One region of the Massilia timonae genome, then DNA from elsewhere that is predicted to be linked to it. Evidence: predicted binding sites of a transcription regulator. Region 1 holds the regulator's gene; each other region holds the start of a gene.
What was found. Region 1 encodes sigma-54, which starts transcription at its own class of promoters, with help from an activator protein. Its sites were predicted from a motif close to TGGCANGNAANCTGCTTT; they were not measured.
Positions count from the first base shown of each region.

Region 2: the regulator sigma-54 is predicted to act here: its motif matches at 2,141-2,158, upstream of LO55_RS00430 (PEP-CTERM sorting domain-containing protein).
Region 3: the regulator sigma-54 is predicted to act here: its motif matches at 2,441-2,458, upstream of LO55_RS17975 (ethanolamine ammonia-lyase subunit EutB).
Region 4: the regulator sigma-54 is predicted to act here: its motif matches at 2,460-2,477, upstream of LO55_RS04140 (circularly permuted type 2 ATP-grasp protein).

Region 1 is NZ_JRYB01000001.1:1,140,130-1,145,138, forward strand. It holds gene LO55_RS05025 (enoyl-CoA hydratase/isomerase family protein) at 1-520, opposite strand, end outside; gene hpf (ribosome hibernation-promoting factor, HPF/YfiA family) at 644-1,003, opposite strand; gene LO55_RS05035 (RNA polymerase factor sigma-54) at 1,079-2,554, opposite strand; gene lptB (LPS export ABC transporter ATP-binding protein) at 2,566-3,318, opposite strand; gene lptA (lipopolysaccharide transport periplasmic protein LptA) at 3,330-3,878, opposite strand; gene lptC (LPS export ABC transporter periplasmic protein LptC) at 3,926-4,531, opposite strand; gene LO55_RS05055 (KdsC family phosphatase) at 4,542-5,009, opposite strand, start outside.
Region 2 is NZ_JRYB01000001.1:86,539-91,547, reverse strand. It holds gene LO55_RS00440 (M16 family metallopeptidase) at 1-1,135, shown strand, start outside; gene LO55_RS00435 (SDR family oxidoreductase) at 1,239-2,030, shown strand; gene LO55_RS00430 (PEP-CTERM sorting domain-containing protein) at 2,212-2,892, shown strand; gene LO55_RS00425 (PH domain-containing protein) at 2,963-3,571, opposite strand; gene LO55_RS00420 (GntR family transcriptional regulator) at 3,616-4,374, opposite strand; gene LO55_RS00415 (DUF2752 domain-containing protein) at 4,426-4,785, opposite strand; gene LO55_RS26600 (hypothetical protein) at 4,782-4,949, opposite strand.
Region 3 is NZ_JRYB01000001.1:4,208,988-4,213,996, forward strand. It holds gene eutC (ethanolamine ammonia-lyase subunit EutC) at 127-936, opposite strand; gene LO55_RS17975 (ethanolamine ammonia-lyase subunit EutB) at 947-2,338, opposite strand; gene LO55_RS17980 (pilus assembly protein TadG-related protein) at 2,754-4,226, shown strand; gene LO55_RS17985 (TadE family protein) at 4,223-4,702, shown strand; gene LO55_RS17990 (TadE/TadG family type IV pilus assembly protein) at 4,689-5,009, shown strand, end outside.
Region 4 is NZ_JRYB01000001.1:924,150-929,158, reverse strand. It holds gene LO55_RS04145 (transglutaminase family protein) at 1-2,337, opposite strand, end outside; gene LO55_RS04140 (circularly permuted type 2 ATP-grasp protein) at 2,501-3,913, shown strand; gene LO55_RS04135 (alpha-E domain-containing protein) at 3,915-4,940, shown strand.

The sequences.
Region 1 (5,009 bases):
GCCCGGTCAGGCCCAGGTAGTTGCCGAGCTGTCCCGGCGCATGCGACAGGAAGTGGCTGCCGCCGACGTCCGGAAACAGGCCGATGTTCACCTCGGGCATGGCCATCTTCGTGCGCTCGGTCACGATGCGCAGGCCGCAATCCGGGCCGCCCTGGGCGATGCCCATGCCGCCGCCCATCACGACGCCATCCATGATGGCGATGTAGGGCTTTGGGTAGAAATGGATCAGGTGGTTGAGCGCGTATTCTTCGGTGAAGAAATCCTCGAGCAGCGCGCTGCCGCCCATCGGCGTCGCATGGCCGACCTCATGGAAGAAGCGGATGTCGCCGCCCGCGCACAAGGCCTTCTCGCTGCTGCTGGTCAGTACGACCGCGTCGACCTGCCCGTCATGCCGCCAGGCGTGCAGCACAGTGGTGAGCGCGCGCACCATCTCGAGCGACAGCGAATTGAGCGCCTTCGGGCGGTCCAGGGTGATGATGCCGGTGCGGTTGGCGACGCGGGTCAGGACGTGGTCGGTCATGGCGTAATCCGTAATGGAGAGACATGCATTTTACCGAACACACGAAACGCGTCATATCGGGGAGCTGGATGCAAAAAGGGCGTCCCCTCAGACGCCCTTAGCTAGTGTGAGCCCTGCGCCTGATCAGGCGACAGCAGCGTCTTCGCCGCCGTTTTCCGGCAGGCGTTTGATCGAGGTACGGCTATGGTCCTTCAGCATTTGCTTGTGTTTCAGGATCTGTCTGTCCAGCTTATCCATCAGCGTGTCGATCGCGGCGTACAGGTCTTGCGCGACGCTTGCCACGTGCAGGGTCTTGCCCGACACCTGGACGTTGATCTCTGCTTTCTGCCTTTTTTCTTTTTCAGTGAGGTTGTCGACGGCCAGGAAGACGTGGGTGTCGATCACCTGGTCGAAATGGCGAATGATGCGCTCGAGCTTATTCTGAACGTATTCACGGATGGCGGGGGTTACTTCGAGATGATGGCCACTGATTGTGAGGTTCATACACACTCCTTTGAAAAGGTTGCACCGTGTGGACCACACCAACGCGACAAGGCACGACGGGTGTGGACGGCGCAGTTACAAGGACTTGCGGAGGCTTACAGGGGGTATCTTGAGGGCTTCACGGTATTTTGCAACCGTCCGGCGCGCGATGACCATGCCTTGTTCCCCGAGCATCTCCGCGATCTTGCTGTCGGACAATGGGTTCCTAGGGTCTTCTGCTCCTGTCAATTGTGCGATGAGCGCACGGATTGCCGTCGAGGATGCTTCGCCTCCCGCCTCGGTGGCAACGTGGCTGCCGAAGAAATACTTCAACTCAAACATGCCGTGCGGGGTCAGCATGTATTTCTGCGTTGTGACACGAGAAATTGTGCTCTCGTGTAGGCCTAGTGTATCAGCTATCTCACGTAAAACAAGGGGCCGCATGGCAACCGCGCCATGGGAGAAAAAGTTGCGCTGGCGCTCGACGATCGCCTCCGCCACGCGCAGGATGGTGTCGAATCGCTGGCGCATATTCTTGATGAGCCACTTCGCTTCCTGCAGCTGCGCGCCCATCTGCGCTTCGCTCTTGCCCTGCTTGAGGAGGCTCGCGTACAGGCTGTTCACGCGCAGGCGCGGCATCACGTCCGGGTTCAGGGTGACCGCCCAGCCGCTCTTGGAACGGCGCACGATCACGTCCGGCACCACGTAGTCCGACACGTTCGAAGCGAACGCCGCGCCCGGATGCGGATTGCATTGGCGCACCACGGCCTGCACCTCGCGCAAGTCTTCGTCGTCGCAGTCGAGCGCTTTTTTCAGCTTGCTGTACTCGCGCTGGGCGAACCAGCTCAGGTAACCCTCGACGATGGTCAGGGCCATGCGCCGCGTCACCAGCGGCACGCCCGGCATGCGCCGGATCTGCAGCGCCAGGCACTCGGCCGCGCTGCGCGCGCCGACGCCCACCGGGTCCATGCTCTGCACCAGCGCCAGCGCGCAGCGTAATTCGTCGATCTCGATCTCGAGTTCTTGGGGCAGCCTGGCGTGAATCTCGTCGAGCGGCTCTTCCAGGTAGCCGTTGTCGTCCAGCGCATCGATCACCAGCTCGGCCAGCGCACGGTCGCGCGCCGACAGGATGGCTTCGCGCACCTGTTCCATCAGGTGTTCGCGCAGCGTGATGGCGCAGGCTTCCAGTTGCGGGCGGCCGTCCTCGTCCTCGCCGCCGCCGGACGATGGCGCGCCGCCGTCGCTCCAGTCGGCATCGACGCGATCGTTGTCGGCGCCGCCCTCGAACCCCTCGCCCTCCTGCGCCGGCGCACCCTCGCCCTCGGCCTGCTGGCCGGGCGCCGGCGGCGCTTCGCCATTGGCGGGCGCATTGTTGATGGCGCCATCGGCCAGCAGGCGCACCGATCGGTCGAGCGGATCGTCGAGCCGCTCGAGCAAGGGGTTATCGCCCAGTATCTGCTCGATCTCCTGGTGCAGCTCTAGCGTCGACAGTTGCAGCAACCGGATCGACTGCTGCAGTTGCGGCGTAAGCGCGAGGTGCTGCGAAGTGCGAAGTTGCAGGGACTGTTTCATCTAGGCGTCGCTCACATGCGGAAGTGTTCACCCAGGTACACGCGGCGCACCGACTCGTCGGCGATGATGTCGTCAGGACGGCCGGAGGCAAGCACCGCGCCCTGGTTGATGATGTAGGCGCGGTCGCAGATGCCGAGCGTCTCGCGCACGTTGTGGTCGGTGATCAAAACACCGATCCGGCGCTCCTTCAGGAAGCGCACGATGCGCTGGATCTCGATCACGGCGATCGGGTCGACGCCGGCGAACGGTTCGTCGAGCAGCACGAAGCGCGGATTGGTCGCCAGCGCGCGCGCGATTTCCACGCGGCGACGCTCGCCGCCCGACAGCGACAGCGCCGGATTCTCGCGCAGCTTCTCGATCTGCAGGTCGGCCAGCAGGGTGTCGAGGCGCTCGTTGATCTGGTCTTTCGACAGCGGCTTGCCGTTGTCCTTCTGCAGCTCGAGCACGGCGCGGATGTTCTCTTCCACCGTCAGCTTGCGGAACACCGAAGCCTCTTGCGGCAGGTAGGACAGGCCCAGTACGGCGCGGCGGTGGATCGGCAGGCTGGTGATGTCGGTGCCGTTGATGTCGATCGAGCCGGCGTCCGACGGCACCAGGCCGACGATCATGTAGAACGACGTCGTCTTGCCGGCGCCGTTCGGGCCCAGCAAGCCGACCACTTCACCGCATTCGACCTGCAGCGACACGTCGCGCACCACCAGGCGCTTGCCATAGCTTTTCTGCAGGCCCTTGACGACCAGGGTGCTGCGATCGCCCAGCTCCATCGGAATCGCCGTCATTGGACGCCTCCGGCGGGTGCGCGCTTGGGCGCCAGGATCAGGGTGCCGCGCCCGCCGCCGGCGACGCTCTTGCCGCTTTCGTCGTTGCGCACCGTGGCCACTTCCTTGCGGTTGTCGTAGGAAATGAAGGGGCCGGTGATCTGGTTGGTCATGCGCGCGCCTTCCAGTTCGCGCACGACGGCGTTGGAATACAGGCGCACCAGTTCCGACCGCTCGTCGTACTCGATGCGCTCGGCCTGGCCGTCGACCCACAGGTCGGGACCGCCGTCACGCTTCTGGCGGAAAGTGGCGACCTTGCCGCCGGCAGCGGTGAGGGTCACGCTCATATAGCCTTCCGGGCTTTCCTTGACCAGGGCGCGGTCGGACTTGAGCACCAGGGTGCCGCGGGTCAGCACCACGTTGCCGGTCAGGATGCGGGTGCCGGTCACCTCGTCGATGTCGAGCGAATCGAAGTTGATGACCGCTTCCTTGAGCGAATCGGCGCGTTCGGCGGCCGCGGTCAGCGACAGCAGGGAAAGGAAGGCGGCGACAAGTAGTTTTTTCATGGTTGGTGGATACGGGTCTCTGGTTGGCACGCGGCGTTTCTGGAGGATCAGCGCTGGCGTGGCGGATAGACGATCTGGCCGCGGCTGGACAGGTGCAGCTGCATGGTCGCATTGTTGGCGACCATGCCGGTGCCCTTGACGCTGGACGCGCCGAGCTGCATGTCGATCGGCAGATCGGTCTTCAGTATTTCTTCGTCCGGCAGCACGGTGAGCGCCTGGGTGCGCACGTGCAGCGATTCACTCTGCGCGGTCTTGGGGCGCTGCAGGTCGACGTCGCCGATCAGCTCGACCCGGTGCTCCTGGTGATGGATCTGCGCGTTCTTCGCGACCACCGTCATCGGCGGGCGGCCCGGCTCGACGCCGCGCAGCACCGGCGCCTCGACGTGCGACACGTCGCCGCGCGGAATATGCTCCAGGCGCTTGCCCGACACCAGGTAGCTCGGCTGGCCGTTCTCGGTCATGCGCACGAAGGAGAAGTTCTCGACGATGTAGTCCGGTTCGTCCGGCGGTCCGCCCAGCTGGGCGTCGATGTCGGACCCCTGCATCAGTTGCAGCAGCCAGAAGCTGCCGAAGGCGAAGAAGGTGCCGATGACGATCATCGCCAGGAGATTCCAGCGGTGGGCGGTGCGCTTGTTGATGACGACGGTAGCCATTTTTAAAGCCTCAGGCGAAGTACGGCGCGAGCGCCTGGTCGTAGGTGCCCTGGGCGCGCATCACGAGGTCGCACACCTCGCGCACCGCGCCGCGCCCGCCGGCGTTTTTCGTGACGTAGTGCGCGCGGTGCTGCACCTCCGGGTGGCCGGACGGCACCGCGACGGCGAAGCCGACGCGCGCGAACAGCGGCAGGTCGATCACGTCGTCGCCGATGTAGCCGCACTGCTCCGCCGTGAAGCCGGTGGCTTCCAACAGCTTGGCGAAACCGATGCGCTTGTCGTGGATGCCCTGGTGGACGTGCGAGATGCCGAGATCGGCCGCGCGCTTGACGACGATCGGCGACAGGCGCGCGCTGATGATCGCGGTCTGGACGCCGGTCTTGTTCAGCAGCTGGATGCCCAGGCCGTCGAGCACGTTGAAGGTCTTGGTGACTTCGCCTTCCGGGCCGTAGGTCAGGCTGCCGTCGGTCAGCACGCC
Region 2 (5,009 bases), 1.1 Mb from region 1:
CCTGACGAACCTGATGCTGACGCGCGGCACCACCCGCTACACGCGCGCCGAACTGGCCGACGCCTTCGACAAGCTCAAGATCGCCGGCGGTCCAACCCATTTCCAGACCACACGCGAACACCTGCCTGAAGCGCTCAAGCTCATGGCCCACGTGCTCAAGGAGCCGGCTTTCCCTGAATCCGAATTCGAGCAATTGCGCCAGCAACTCGTGGTCGGCATCGAAGCGGGCCGCAACGAGCCCCAAAGCGCCGCCGTGCGCGCGCTCAGCCAGCATTTCAACCGCTATCCGCGCGGCGACATCCGTTACTCGCCGAGCCTGGAAGAACAGCTCGACGACGCCAGGGCGGCGCGACTCGAGGACGTCAAGGCCTTCCACGCGCAGTTCTATGGCGCCAATCCGGCCGAGATGGCCATCGTGGGCGACTTCGATCCGAAGGAGATCACGCCGCTGGTCAATACCCTGTTCGGCGCCTGGCGCGCACCGCAACCGCACGCGCCGGTGCTGGTCGCGCATGCCGAGGTGGCCCCGGTGGCGCGCACCCTGAACACCCCGGACAAGGAAAACGGCTTTTATATCGCACGCCTGAACCTGGACCTGAACATCGACGATGCGGACTATCCGGCCTTGACCTTGGCCAACTACATCTTCGGCGACGGCGGCCTCAAGTCGCGCCTGATGGACCGCATCCGCCAGCGCGATGGCCTGTCGTATGGCGGCGGCTCGGACGTGTCGCCGGGCACCCTGGACCGCGCCGGCAGCTTCACGATCAACGCGATCGCGGCGCCGCAGAACCTGGCCAGGCTCGACGCCGCCGTGCGCGCGGAACTGGCGCGCGCGCTCAAGGATGGCTTCACTGCCGAGGAGCTGCTAGGGGCCAAGTCGGGCCTGATGCAGCAGCGCCTGCAATCGCGCTCGAACGATGGGGCGCTGGCATCCGGCTGGACCTCGTTCCTGTATCGCGGCAAGACCTTCGAGGCATCGGCCGAGCTCGAACGCAAGATGCAGGCGGTGACTTTGCCTCAGCTGAATGCGGCATTCCGCAAGGCGATTGATCCGGGTAAGCTATCGGTATTCATGGCGGGCGACCAGGCCAAGGCGGGCGGCGTGGCGACACCGTCAGTTACTATGCCGTAACTACAACAGTTTCCTGACAAAAACTCTCTGGATTGTGACAATGCACGAAGCCATGCGTTAAAATGTTTCTTTTCAGAAGCAAAAGTTTCATCCAGGGAGCATCATGAAGGCCATCAGCAAGCAGCAGCCGGCGAGCGGTTTCTCGTTCACGGGCAAGGTCGTTTTGGTCACCGGGGCCGCCAGTGGCATCGGTCGCGCCATCGCCCTGGCGTTCGGCCGCGCCGGCGCCTGTGTCGTGGTGGCCGACGTTTCGATCGACGGTGGACACGCCACCGCGGCGATGATCGTCGAAAACGGCGGCAAGGCGCTGTTCGTGCAAAGCAACGTCACCCGCGCCGGCGACGTCGAAGCCCTGGTCGACAAGACCATCAATTACTACGGCCGTCTCGACTTTGCGATCAACAATGCCGCGGTCGAGGAAGAGCGCCAGCCGCTGGCCGAGGCCGACGACGAGCAGTTCGACCGCATCATGAACGTCAACGTCAAGGGCGTCTGGCTGTGCATGAAATACCAGTTGCGCCAGATGCTCAAGCAGGGACACGGCGCGATCGTCAACATGGCCGGCATCGCCGGCCTGGTCGGCAGCCCGAACCATGCGATCTATGGCGCCAGCAAGCACGCGGTGGTCGGCCTGACCAGGAGCGCCGCCGCCGAATATGCGCGCGAGGGTATCCGCGTCAATGTGCTGTGCCCGGCCGCGGTCAAGACGCCGATGCTGGCGCGCGCCTTCGAGCGCGATCCGGCGATCGAGAAGAAGCTCAAGGCGGCGCATCCGATGGGGCGTTTCGCCGAGGCGGGCGAGGTGGCGCAGGCCGCCCTGTGGCTGTGCTCGGACATGGCGTCGTATGTCAACGGACATGAGATGGTCGTCGATGGCGGATTCACCGCGGTCTGAGCCGACGCACGGGCGCAGGCCACATGATGATGTCGGGAAATTTTACACAGGCGGTTTGTTTAGATCGGTTAAAAACGGTAAGTCATTGATTGAAATCAAGGATTTCATCAAGGCACGAATTATGCTTAATAGATGGTCGATGCTGTATGTACGCAGTGCCCACCCAACTAGTGAGACTAATTTGAAAAAGACCTTCGCCGCACTGGCACTTGCCGCCGTCCTGCTTCCCGTCGCAGGCGCCCAAGCCGCCGTGATCAGCTTCAACAACAGTATCGGGATCACCGAAACCGATTGGTCCGAGTCACTGCGTTTCAGCAAGTTCAACACGCAGCTCGGCACGCTCAATTCGATCAAGTTCGACCTGAGCGGCCTGGTCAGCGGCGCCGGTTTCGCCGAGAACCGGGGCAGCAGCGCGGCGAAAGTCACCCTGACACTGGGCTCGACCATCGAGCTGACCCGCCCGGACGGCAGCACGCTGGTCGTGGCCAATCCCGTGTTCGACCAGCTCTACAGCCTCGGCCGCTATGACCGGCTCCTCGATTTCGCTGGCACCTCCGGCGTCCACACTGGTACGGTCGAGGCAAGCAGCGCCGAATCGTTCCTGAGTAGCAGCGCCAGCGATCTCGCCCTGTTCTCGGGGAAAGGTTTCATCGAACTCGGCCTGAGCGCGCTGGGAACCTCGTTTGCGAAAGGTCCCGGCAACGTGACCACCGGCTTCGACACCTTCGCATCCGGCGCTGTACAGGTCACCTATGACTATACGCCGTTTGCCGAAGTCCCGGAGCCGGCCAGCCTGGCGACGATTCTTGCCGGCCTGAGCCTGATGGGCGCCGTGCGTCGCCGCGCGCGCAACAAGGCCTGATACCGAACGCCGCCGGCCGGAACCGCCATGCCGACCACCGTCGGCATGGCGGTTTTTCATTGGGCGGCGCTCAGTTGTGGATGTATTTGGCGAACACGTCGCTGAAGTCGCGCTTGGTGTGCGTCTCGAGCATGGCCGTGTTCAGCGCCTCCAGCAACTCGCCATACTGGCTGACCAGGCCGCCGGCACCCGGCGCGATGTTCAGCTTGTGCACCGAAGCCGTGGCGTCCAGCGTGCGCAGCGCATTGTCGCGGCACACGGCGTCGCGCCGTTGCTGCTTGCCGATGGTGATCAAGGCTTTATAGATGTCCTTCAGCTGTTCGATATATGTCTTCTTGACGTCGATCGAAAACTTCGTGGTGTCCAGGTTGAACTTGAGCTCGATGTCCATGTCCAGCGTGCCGGCGGTTTCGATGCTGACGTCGGTGATGAGGTTCGACGCATACTCGTAGCGCTTGATCGCGCGCTTCGACGACACGGCCGAGTCGCCGTCGACATGGATCAGCGCCAGGTTCGTGAAGCAATACTCGTCCTTCTTGCTCTTGATAAGGAAGAAGATCTGCTCACCGTCCTCGGTGAACAGGTAGTCGTCGGCGTCGACCTTGCTGTAGTCTTCTGGTCCCACGATGACACCGATATCGCTCAGCCCCAGTGCTTCCGCCGCCATTCTCTTGAACATGATCGTCCTCGCGTGGTGAAAACGACCAGATTACCACTAGTTCATTAGGCTGCGGTCAGCTCGGCAACAAAGTCATACGTATCTCCGCGAAAATACGAGCGGCAGAACTCCACCGCGCGCCCGTCGCGCAGGAACCCCAGGCGCTCCACGCACAGGCCGGCGTCGCCCTCGCGCGCATCGAGCAGGCGCGCCTGTTCAACCCCCAGCAGCAGGGCGGACAGGCGCTGCAGCGCGCGCACCGGGCGGTTGCCGGTGGCCTCGAGCGCTTCGTACATCGAGTCGCCCACCGCGTCGAGCGAGGGCAGGGCGAAGGCGGCGATGGTCGCGTATTCCAGGCACATCGGCGCATCGTCGGCATAACGCAGGCGGTTGAAGCGGTACACCGGCGTGCCCGGCGAGAGCCGCAGGCGCAGCGCTTCCTCGGGCGTGACCAGGCCTTCCGAACGCTTGAGCCAGCTGCTCCGCGGCACCCGTCCGCGCGCCCGCATGTCTTCCGAGAACGAACTCAGCTTGGCAAAATTCTTTTCGATGCGCATGTTGAGAAAATTGCCGGAGCCGGCGCGCCGCACCAGCAAGCCGTCGTCGACCAGGCTGTCGATCGCCTTGCGCACCGTGATGCGCGAGATCCCCAGCTCCAGCGCCAGCTGGCGCTCGGCGGGCAGGGCGCTCGAAGGTCCATACACGCCGTTGTCGATCGCCTGGCGCAGCGCGCGCTGCAGTTGCTGGTAGAGCGGCAGCTTGCCGGCGCCGGCGGCGAGGCTGGCCTTGGCGGCGTCGTGCATCAGTTGGACGAGGGGATTCATTCGGCGGGCATGGAGATGGGACCGCCCATCATACCGCAGGCCGCCCGGCGATCAAGGCAAGGGGTGCACGATGTTCACCAGGATGGACAGCCCGACGAACCAGGCCGCGGCAAGGATTTCGTGGCGCCGCGTTGCCAGGCGCACCCCGGTCACGGCCCAGGCAATCAGGGCGCAGGCGACCAGCGGCGTCAGGAAATTGGCGTCGAGCGCCTTGCCCAGTTCGCCATGCACGAGCTGGTGCATTCCCTCGGTCATGCCGCTGAATGCATTCTTGATGCCGAGATGGCGTTCGAGGGGGCCGGGCGACAGGCCGAGCAGTGCTTCGGCGCGCACCAGCGGATTGGCCGGCAGCCAGACCAGGGCGGCGCTCGCCAGCAGCAGGCCCAGGCGCCCGCTGACCGTCCCGATCATGCGATACGCGGCTTGCGGACGATGAGGTAGATCGGCACCGCGACGATGCAGATCAGGAAGGAAAACAGGCCCCAGCCGATACCGCTCATGCCGCGCGCCTTTGCATCCTTGCCGATCAGTACGCCGATGATCGCTGCGATGATGAGTCCGCCAACTGCTTCCATCTGATGATCCCCAGTAGTGTGTTTCCATAATTCTACTGAGAATCAACTGTGTAAAACTCG
Region 3 (5,009 bases), 3.1 Mb from region 1:
AGCTGTTGGCGACCCAGGAGTTACCGGGGCTATCTACTTTGCCTACCGCTGAGCATGGCTCTCGCCATGGCGCTTCTGTGCCCAGCAAGAGCCCGCGGGGTGGCAATCCTCGCGATGACGCAGTGATTAGAGCAGAAAATTGGGCTTTAGCTCGCCATCGAGCGCAACCGTTCCAATGGTTTCGTCCTTGAGCCCCACGCCGGTCAGCTCCCGCCGGCGCGCTTCGGACAGCAGGTAATGGAGCCGCGCCGCGGCCTCGTCATAGGGTTGCCCCGCCGGCCGTACGTTCGAGATGCAGTTGCGCCGTTCGTCAGTCAGGCCGACGGCCGGCGCCCACGTGATGTACAGGCCCATGCTGTCGGGCGAACTCAAGCCTGGACGCTCGCCGATCAGGACGACAACGATCTTGGCGCCGAGCAGTTCTCCCACCTCGTCACCGACCGCCACGCGGCCCTGTAGAACAACGGATGGCGGTGCGACTGCCCAGCGCTGTGCGAGCAGTCGCGTGCGCAGCAGCTGCAAGAATGGCGCGGCGTTCTGTGCGACTGCCAGCGCGGAAAGGCCGTCCGTGACGACGAACGCGACGTCGTAGGGACGCGCTTCGACAGAGGGAGCCCGCGAGGCCGCCAGCGCAGCGCACGCGTCCGGGGCCAGCCGCCGCCCGAGGTCGGGCCGTTGCAGGTACACGTTGCGGTTGGCAGCGGCGCTGTGCAGTACCTTGCACGGGCCCGCTTCCGGCCATGCGCTCTCGATCGCCTGACTCAGCGTATCGGTGTCGAGCGCCAGGTGCACGGCGTCGCGCGCGCGCGCGTGCGCCAGCTGGAAATCGAGCTGGGCGGACGTGGGTTGGCTGACGCCGGTGTGACCGAGCGCAATGCGCGCGGCCGTGAACTGGCGCAGTGCCTGCCAGGGGTTGGGGATGACGGTCTCCGACATCGTGTTCACCTCAGGTAATCCGCGACAGCGCGTGCTGGAACGGCGCCGGCAAGCCGCGCCCCAGCGCGACTTCGCCGTCGCCAGCAAAGATGCCCATGTCGCGCAGCCATGCGTGGAATTCCGGCGCCGGCGCAAGACCGAGCGCCCGCCGCGCGTACAACGCATCATGGAACGAGGTCGTCTGGTAGTTCAGCATGATGTCGTCCGAGCCGGGAATGCCCATCACGAACGTGCAGCCAGCCACACCGAGCATCGTCAGCAGCACGTCCATGTCGTCCTGGTCCGCCTCGGCATGGTTCGTGTAGCACACGTCGCAGCCCATGGGCAGGCCCAGCAGTTTGGCGCAGAAGTGGTCTTCCAGTCCTGCGCGGATGATCTGCTTGCCATCATAAAGGTATTCCGGTCCCATGAACCCGACCACGGTGTTCACCAGCAGCGGCTTGAACTTGCGCGCCACGGCATAGGCGCGCGCCTCGCAGGTCTGCTGGTCGAGGCCGTGGTTGGCGTTGGCCGACAGCGCGCTTCCCTGGCCGGTCTCGAAGTACATCACGTTGTCGCCGACCGTGCCCCGTCCCAGTGACAGGGCGGCCGCCTGCGCTTCGGCCAGCAGCTTGAGGTCGATGCCGAAACTGGCGTTCGCGGCCTGGGTGCCGGCGATCGACTGGAAGACCAGGTCTACCGGCGCGCCCCGTTCGATGGCCGCGATCGTGTTGGTCACGTGGGTCAGCACGCACGACTGTGTCGGAACCTGGTAACGGGCGATGATCTCATCGAGCATCTCGACGATGCGGATCACCTGCTGCACGTTGTCCGTGGCCGGGTTGATGCCGATGACGGCATCGCCATTGCCGTATAGCAGACCGTCGAGCAGGCTGGCTGCAATGCCGAACGCGTCATCGGTCGGATGGTTCGGCTGCAGGCGCGTCGACAGCGTTCCCGGCAGACCGATCGTGTTGCGAAACCGCGTGACCGACCGGCATTTGCGCGCGACCAGCACCAGGTCCTGGATCCGCATGATCTTCGACACGGCGGCCGCCATCTCCGGCGTGACTCCCGGGGCGATCTGGCCCAGGGTTGCCGTGTCGGCGTCATCGCCCAGCAGCCAGTTGCGAAAGTCGCCGACGGTCAGGTGGCGGATGCGCTGGAAAGCGCCGGCATCGTGCTCGTCGAGGATCAGGCGAGTCACTTCGTCCGTCTCGTAGGGCACGACGGCCTCGTTCAGGAAGGTCGTGAGGGGCAGCGAGGCCAGGGCCATCTGCGCGGCCACGCGTTCTTCGGCACTGCCGGCCGCGACGCCAGCCAGTTGGTCTCCCGAGCGTGCCGGACTTGCCCTGGCCAGGAGTTCGCGCAGGTCGGCAAAGGTATATGTCCGTTTGCCTACGGTATGAGTAATTTGACTCATGGCTGGTTCCGATCAGTTGCAGATGATGGACATGAGGGCTGTGTAACCTGGTCTATACCAATGACGATCCTGCCACATATTCATGATGAATGCGCGCATGATCAAGCAGCTTCGATGTAAATCGCCCCAAGTTTTGTGGAGGCTCCATTTTGAAAAAATGAAGCGATGAGGAGCGGCTGCACACCGGAGACATTTCGCCGCTGGGTATGCCAGCAAGAGCGTGATACCGACCAGCGCCCAGGTCCGACCAAGGTGTGGAGCGCGAGCTGGCCGATACGCGGCACCAGCTGGCAATTCAATGATGCCGATTCCCAGAAATCCAGCGCCAACTGCTAGAAATCAATTTGCATAGTCTAAGGACTAATAGACTTGCTGATACGTGTTTCGAAGGCGTGTGGATTCCGGAGGAGGCAGCATGGGCATCAACAGAGGCACGCCCTACATGCGACGCGCTAGTCCCGTGGCGTTCAGGCGTCCGGGCCGCGAGCATGGCGCGATAGGAATCATGGGCGTTGCAGCGATCATCATCATATGCGGGTTCTGCAGCCTGGCACTGGACCTTTCCCGCGTATACAACCGGAAGATGGAACTCCAGAGCGCCGCCGACGCCGCTGCGGTGAGCGCCGCGATCGAGCTGGACGGCACCAGGGCTGGCCTGACCAAGGCGGCACAGAAGGCAGCCGCGCTGTTTGCGATACCCGTCATGTACGGCGGCCCCAGTTATGGCTACCTGGCGGAAGCGATGGACTGGTCCGACGACGCCATCAGATTCGGCGCTTCACCTGATGGTCCATGGCTCACGAGTGGCGAGGCAGCGGCGAGAAGCGCACCCAACGGCCTTCTGTACGTCCGCATCGATACCGCGGGACTGGATCCGGATTACGGGCAAGTGGAGACCCTGTTTCTGCCAGTTGTCGCGTCCGGCGATACCGTGACCTCGACAAGTGCACATGCCGTGGCTGGCCCGACTGCGATTGGCGTCATGCCATTCGGGATATGTGCAATGCACGATGATGAGAAGCGTAACCGGAATGGCGAGCTGGAAGAATACGGTTTTCGGCGCGGTGTCGGCTATGACCTCATGCAACTGAACCCCGAATCGGCGGGTGCAGGGCAGACCTTCCTGATCCATCCGTTCGTCGGCCCCGGCGCCGCGTCGGCGGCGGCGGCCGACTTCAATACGGTCGCGCCGTCCGTCTGCACCGGGATGATGGGGATGGCGCGCATATCGGGAGGAAAGGTCTCGGTTCAGTCGCCATTCGCCCTCAGCGATTACTACCAACAATTCAATTCGCGCTTCGATGAATATACCGCGCCATGCACCCCCAGCACCGCGCCGCCCGACAGGAACATCAAACCTTACAAGTTCAATGATGGCAGCGTGCCGTGGATGACGACCACACCACAGGCCCAGGCGTCGGTACTGTATGAGGACCACGACAATCACAAGCGCTGGACCGTGGCGGGGCCCTATCCATCGCCGGCCGGGACGAGCGGCGCGCAGTATGGCCCGCTCTGGTCTTACGCCAGGGCAGTCCGGTTCGCCGATCCCATGCCGTCAGGAGGCTACGCCGCCTTCCCCACATCGAGCTGGAAAGACCTGTACACCCCGGGCGAGCCAACCGCCAAGTCCAGTTATCCGTCCTCGCCCCCTTATACGACCGGCGGCGCGACGTATGGTCTGGCTCCCGTCAACGCTGGCGTGCGCGACCGGCGGGTGCTGAATATTCCCTTGCTCTCGTGTCCCGTATCGGGGGGGCGTGCGACGGTGAAGGGAATCGGCAGATTCTTCATGACCGTGAAGGCCGACGATACCCATCTGTACGCCGAGTTCGCCGGCCTGGCGGATGAACAGACTTTACGTACGCGAGTGAGGCTTTATCCATGAAAGCACGATTCAACCGAGGCGCACGGCGTGCGCAGACCGGCAGCGTCGCTGTCGAGGCGGCGATCATCCTTCCAGTGTTGATCCTGTTCCTGGCGGTTCCCCTTTTTATGGCAAGAATATTCTGGTACTACAGTGTGGCGGAAAAGGCGGCCCACGACGGCGCACGATTCATGTCCCAGGCGACCCGCTTGGAAATTCAGGACTCCACAGGCGGCGCGGAACCCGCCGTTGCGGCGCTCGCGAAGGCGATTGTCAACGCCGAGCTCGACGAGATCAGGCCCGGCCTGGTCGGGGCGGCGCCGTCGGTCCTGTGCGACGGTCTGCTCTGCGATGGGTTGAGCGTTCCATCGACGGTACGCGTGGCAGTCCGGATACGTATTCATGACGAGATCTTTGGATTCGTCACCAACCCGCTCTTCGGCGAAGACGGGCTGCTCCTGGTCGCAGACGTCACGGTGCGCTATGCGGGCAATTGAGCAGCGCCGCACGGGGCCGACGCGCAGAAGGAAGCAGCAGGGTGTCGCTGCCGTCGAGTTCTCGGTCGTGGGCATCGTCTTCTTTCTGCTGTTCTTCGGCATGGTCGAAATGTCGCGCGCGATGTACGTCATCAATACACTGCAGGAGGTGACGCGTCGTGCGGCCGCGCTTGCGACGAATACCGACTTCAGCAATGCCGCAGCCATGCAAGCGGTACGTCAGCGCGCCATCTTCCGCGACTCGCCAGGATTCCTGCTGTTCGCACAGCCGGTCACCGACACGCACATCATCATCGACTACATGTGG
Region 4 (5,009 bases), 220 kb from region 1:
CTGCTGGAAGGCGATCGCCAGTTCATACAGGTTGTCGTCGCGCGCCTCGTCCACGCGCGGCGCCTGGCTGGTCGGTCCGATGAAGGTGCCCGAGAACAGGTAAGAAAGCGCCGGGTGGATCTGCCAGTAGGTGATCAGGCTCTTGAGCAGGTCGGGACGGCGCAGCATCGGGCTGTCTTCGGCGCTGGCGCCGCCCAGGGTGGCGTGGTTGCCGCCGCCGGTGCCGGTGTGGCGGCCGTCGTGCATGAATTTCTCGGTGCCCAGGCGGGTGAGGCGCGCCTCCTGGTACAGGGTCGTCACGTTGTGCACCAGCTCGTTCCACGAAGCGGCCGGATGGATATTGACTTCGATGACGCCCGGGTCGGGCGTGACGCTGAGCAGCTTGATGCGCGGGTCGCGCGGCGGCGCATAACCTTCGATCCGCAGCTTCATCCCGAGCCTGGCGGCGGTGGCCTCGACCGCGCCGGCCAGCGCCAGGTAATCCTCGAGGCGCTGCTGCGGCGGCATGAAGACGTACAGGCGTCCGGCGCGCACTTCGACGCACAGCGCGGTGTGGATTACCTCGCGCGCGTCCGGCGCGAAGGGAGAGGTCGGCTGGACGGCCGCGCGGTCCGGCGCCGGCTGCGCGGCGTGGTGCGCGGCCACCAGGGCGCTGCGCGGGGCGAACGGGTCGACCTCGAAACCGGGATCGCGTTCGCGCGGCGGCACCCATGGCAGCGTGGCCAGCGGCAGGCGCAGGCCGATCGGCGAGTCGCCCTCGAGCAGGTACAGGTGTTCGCGCCGCAGCGGCCAGGCCGAGGTGCGCCAGCCGGCGCCGTCGGCGGCCTGCAGCGGCAGCACGTAGCCGGCCACCTGGCCCAGGCCGCGTTCGAGCAGGCGCGCCAGCCGGCGCCGTTCCTCCGGCGCGTCCAGGTCTGCCCGCAGGGGATCGAGGTTGGGCGGCAGCGCCTGCTCGCGTTGGGCCTGCAGCAGCACGTCTTCATAGGCGGGGATGGCGCTGCCGGCGGGCAGGCCGAGCGCATCGACCAGCGCTGCGGCGAAGCGGCGGGCGTCTCCGGCGTCATAGCCGTCGTCGACGTGTTCGCTAGAAAACAGGCCGGGGTCGCGCCACAGCGGCTCGCCGTCGACGCGCCAGAAGATGTTCAGCGCCCAGCGCGGCAGCGGTTCGCCCGGATACCATTTGCCCTGGCCGTAGTGCAGCAGGCCGCCGGGCGCGAAATGATTCTTGAGCCGCTGCGCCAGCGTGCCGGCCAGCGCGCGTTTGCGCTCGCCATGGGCCTGGGTATTCCACTCCGGCGCGTCCATGTCGTCGATCGAGACGAAGGTGGGCTCGCCGCCCTGGGTCAGGCGCACGTCCTGGGCCAGCAGGTCGGCGTCGACCTGCCGGCCCAGGCGGTCGATGGCCTCCCAGTCGGCGTCCGAATACGGCTTGGTCACGCGCGGGTCTTCATGGATGCGGGTGATCGTCATCTCGTGGATGAAGGTGACCTCGGCCTTGTCGCTGAAGCCCGTCACCGGCGCCGCCGACGAGGGCAGCGCCGTGCAGGCGAGCGGAATATGGCCTTCGCCGGCCAGCATGCCCGAGGTCGGGTCGAGCCCGATCCAGCCGGCGCCGGGGATGTACACCTCGGTCCAGGCGTGCAGGTCGGTGAAGTCTTCGAGCGCGCCGCTCGGACCATCGAGCGCCTCCTGGTCGGCGCGCAGCTGGATCAGGTAGCCGGAAACGAAACGCGCCGCCAGTCCCATCGTGCGCAGGATCTGCACCAGCAGCCAGCCGCTGTCGCGGCACGAGCCGGAACGCTTCTCGAGCGTGTCTTCGGGCGTCTGCACGCCCGGTTCCATGCGCAGCAGATAGGCGATGTCGCGCTGCAGGCGCTGGTTGATCGCCACCAGGAAGTCGGTGGTGTTCATCGGCTGCGCCAGCAGCTCGCGCCGCGCCGCGTCTACCCATGCCAGCAGCAGCGGGCCGGCCGGCTCGGGCTGCGCGTAGGCGCTCAGTTCCCCCTGCAACTGCTCGGGATAGACAAAGGGAAAATGCTCCGCATATTGTTCGATGAAGAAATCGAAGGGATTGATGACGGTCATGTCGGCGACCAGGTCGACCGTGAACTCGAGCGTATCCGTTTTTTCCGGGAACACGAAACGGCCGATGTAATTCCCGTAGGGGTCTTGCTGCCAGTTGATGAAATGCTCCTGCGGCAGCACCGACAGCGAGTACGACAGGATCGGCGTGCGCGCATGCGGCGCCGGACGCAGGCGCACCTCATGCGGCGAGAGGGCGACTTGCCGGTCGTAGCGGTAACTGGTCTTGTGGTGCAGCGCGATACGGATAGCCATGCGGGAGTGCCTTTATAGGGGTGGTCACGAACGATACCAGCACATCGATATATACCTGTTTCAACTGTGCACAAGCATGATTCATACCCGCAATATAATTCGATCGTGCGGCGTCGCCGAGCTGGCACGTTTCTTGATTGCACCTATGCCACTGGAGGATCCGATGCCGAACTTTTACGATGAAATGTATTCCTCTGCGGCAATTGCAAGGCCTCACTACGACGCGTTTGCGCGGTGGCTTGCCTTGCAGTCGCCGCAACTGATCGCGCAAAAACGTGCCGAAGCCGAACTGACCTTCCAGCGGGTGGGGATCACCTTCGCCGTTTACGGCGACAACGCCGGCAAGGAGCGCTTGATCCCGTTCGACATCATTCCGCGCGTGATCGACGCCGCCGAATGGGCCCGGCTGCAGGCCGGCCTGGTGCAGCGGGTGACCGCGCTGAACCGTTTCCTGCACGACGTCTACCATGACCAGGATATCCTGAAGGCGGGCGTCATCCCTTCCGAACAGATCCTGAACAATGCGCAGTACCGGCCCGCGATGCAGGGCGTCAAGGTGCCTTCGAACATCTATGCCCATATCGCCGGCGTCGACATCGTGCGCGCGGGCGAGGGCGAGTTCTACGTCCTGGAAGACAATCTGCGGGTGCCTTCCGGCGTGTCCTACATGCTGGAAAACCGCAAGATGATGATGCGGCTGTTTCCCGCCCTGTTCGCGAGCAACCGCGTGGCGCCGGTCGAGCACTATCCCGACCTGCTGCTCGACAACCTGCGCACCGTGGCGCCGGACGGACCGCTCGACCCGACCGTGGTCGTCCTCACGCCGGGCATGCACAACTCGGCCTATTTCGAACACGCCTTCCTGGCCCAGCAGATGGGCGTGGCGCTGGTGCAGGGGCAAGACCTGTATGTCAGCGACGACACCGTCTACATGCGCACCACGCGCGGGCCGAAGCAGGTCGACGTCATCTATCGCCGCATCGACGACGACTACCTCGATCCACGCGCCTTCCGCCCCGAGTCCACGCTGGGCGTGCCGGGCCTGCTCGACGCGGTGCGCGCGGGGCGGGTCGGCCTGGCCAACGCCATCGGCACCGGGGTGGCCGACGACAAGTCGATCTATCCCTACGTGCCGGACATGATCGAATTCTACCTGGGCGAAAAGCCGATCCTGAACAACGTGCCGACCTACCAGTGCCGCAAAAAGGAAGACCTGGCGTACACGCTGTCGCGCTTGCCAGAGCTGGTGGTGAAGGAAGTGCATGGCGCCGGCGGCTATGGCATGCTGGTCGGCCCGGCCTCGACCCACGCCGAGATCGAGGCCTTCCGCGCGCGCTTGATCGCCAACCCGGACGGCTATATCGCCCAGCCCACGCTGGCCCTGTCGGCCTGCCCGACCTATGTCGAATCGGGCATCGCGCCGCGCCACATCGACCTGCGTCCCTTCGTCCTGTCGGGCAAGACCGTGTCGATGGTGCCGGGCGGCCTGACCCGGGTGGCGTTGCAGGAAGGTTCGCTGGTGGTCAATTCGTCGCAGGGCGGCGGCACCAAGGATACCTGGATACTGGAGAACTAAGATGTTGAGCCGCACCGCAGACCACTTGTTCTGGATGGCCCGCTACACCGAACGCGCCGAAAACACGGCCCGCATGCTCGATGTCCGGGTTCAGTATTCGCTGATGCCGCAGTCGGCGCAGGCCGAGCAGCAGGGCTGGCGCAGCATGCTGGGCGTGTCCGAGCTGGAAGCGCAGTTCGAGGCCAAATACCCGGCGCTCACGCAGAAGGACGTGATCGACTTCATGGTGCGCGATCCGGACAACCTGTCCTCGATCACGAGCTGCCTGCGCGCATCGCGCGAGAATGCGCGCGCCGTGCGCGGCGCCCTGACCACCGAAGTATGGGAAACCGAGAACACGACCTGGCTGATGCTGCAGAAGCATCTCAAGAACCGCACCTTCGAGCACGATCCCGGCCAGTTCCTGGAATGGGTCAAGTACCGCTCGCACCTGTCGCGCGGCGTCACGCTGGGCACCATGCTGCAGGACGAGGCGTTCAACTTCATCCGCCTCGGCACCTTCCTGGAACGGGCCGACAATACGGCGCGCATCCTCGACGTCAAGTTCAGGTTCGGGGCGCATGATGCGGTCCAGGCCGGGACGCAGGCGGAGTTCTACCAGCTTGCGGCGCTGTTGCGCTCGGTGTCCGCCTTCGAGACCTACCGCAAGGTCTACCGCGACGCCATCACGTCGACGCGGGTGGCCGAACTATTGATACTGCAAGAGAAAATGCCGCGCTCGCTGGCGGCGTGCATGGCCGCCGTGGTGGCCAACCTGAAGGACGTGCGCAACGCCCAGTCGCACGATACCGAGCGCCTGGCCGTGGAACTGTACGCCATGCTGCAATCGTCCCCGATCAGCGCCATCCTCGAAGAAGGCCTGCATGCCTTCCTGACCCGCTTCCTGGCGTCGGTCGACGCGTTGGGCAACGGCATCAGCCGCGACTTCCTGATCCCGATCGAGCCGGCCTTGCCCGACGAAGGACAGACCCAGTCGCAGACGCAGACCCTGGGCGGAATGACGCAAACCCAGACCCAGACCGCGTAAGCCGGGCGCACCGGCATGGCGCGCGCCGCACCGTTTCGGGGGAAAGCGGCGGCGCGGGCATCATGACGG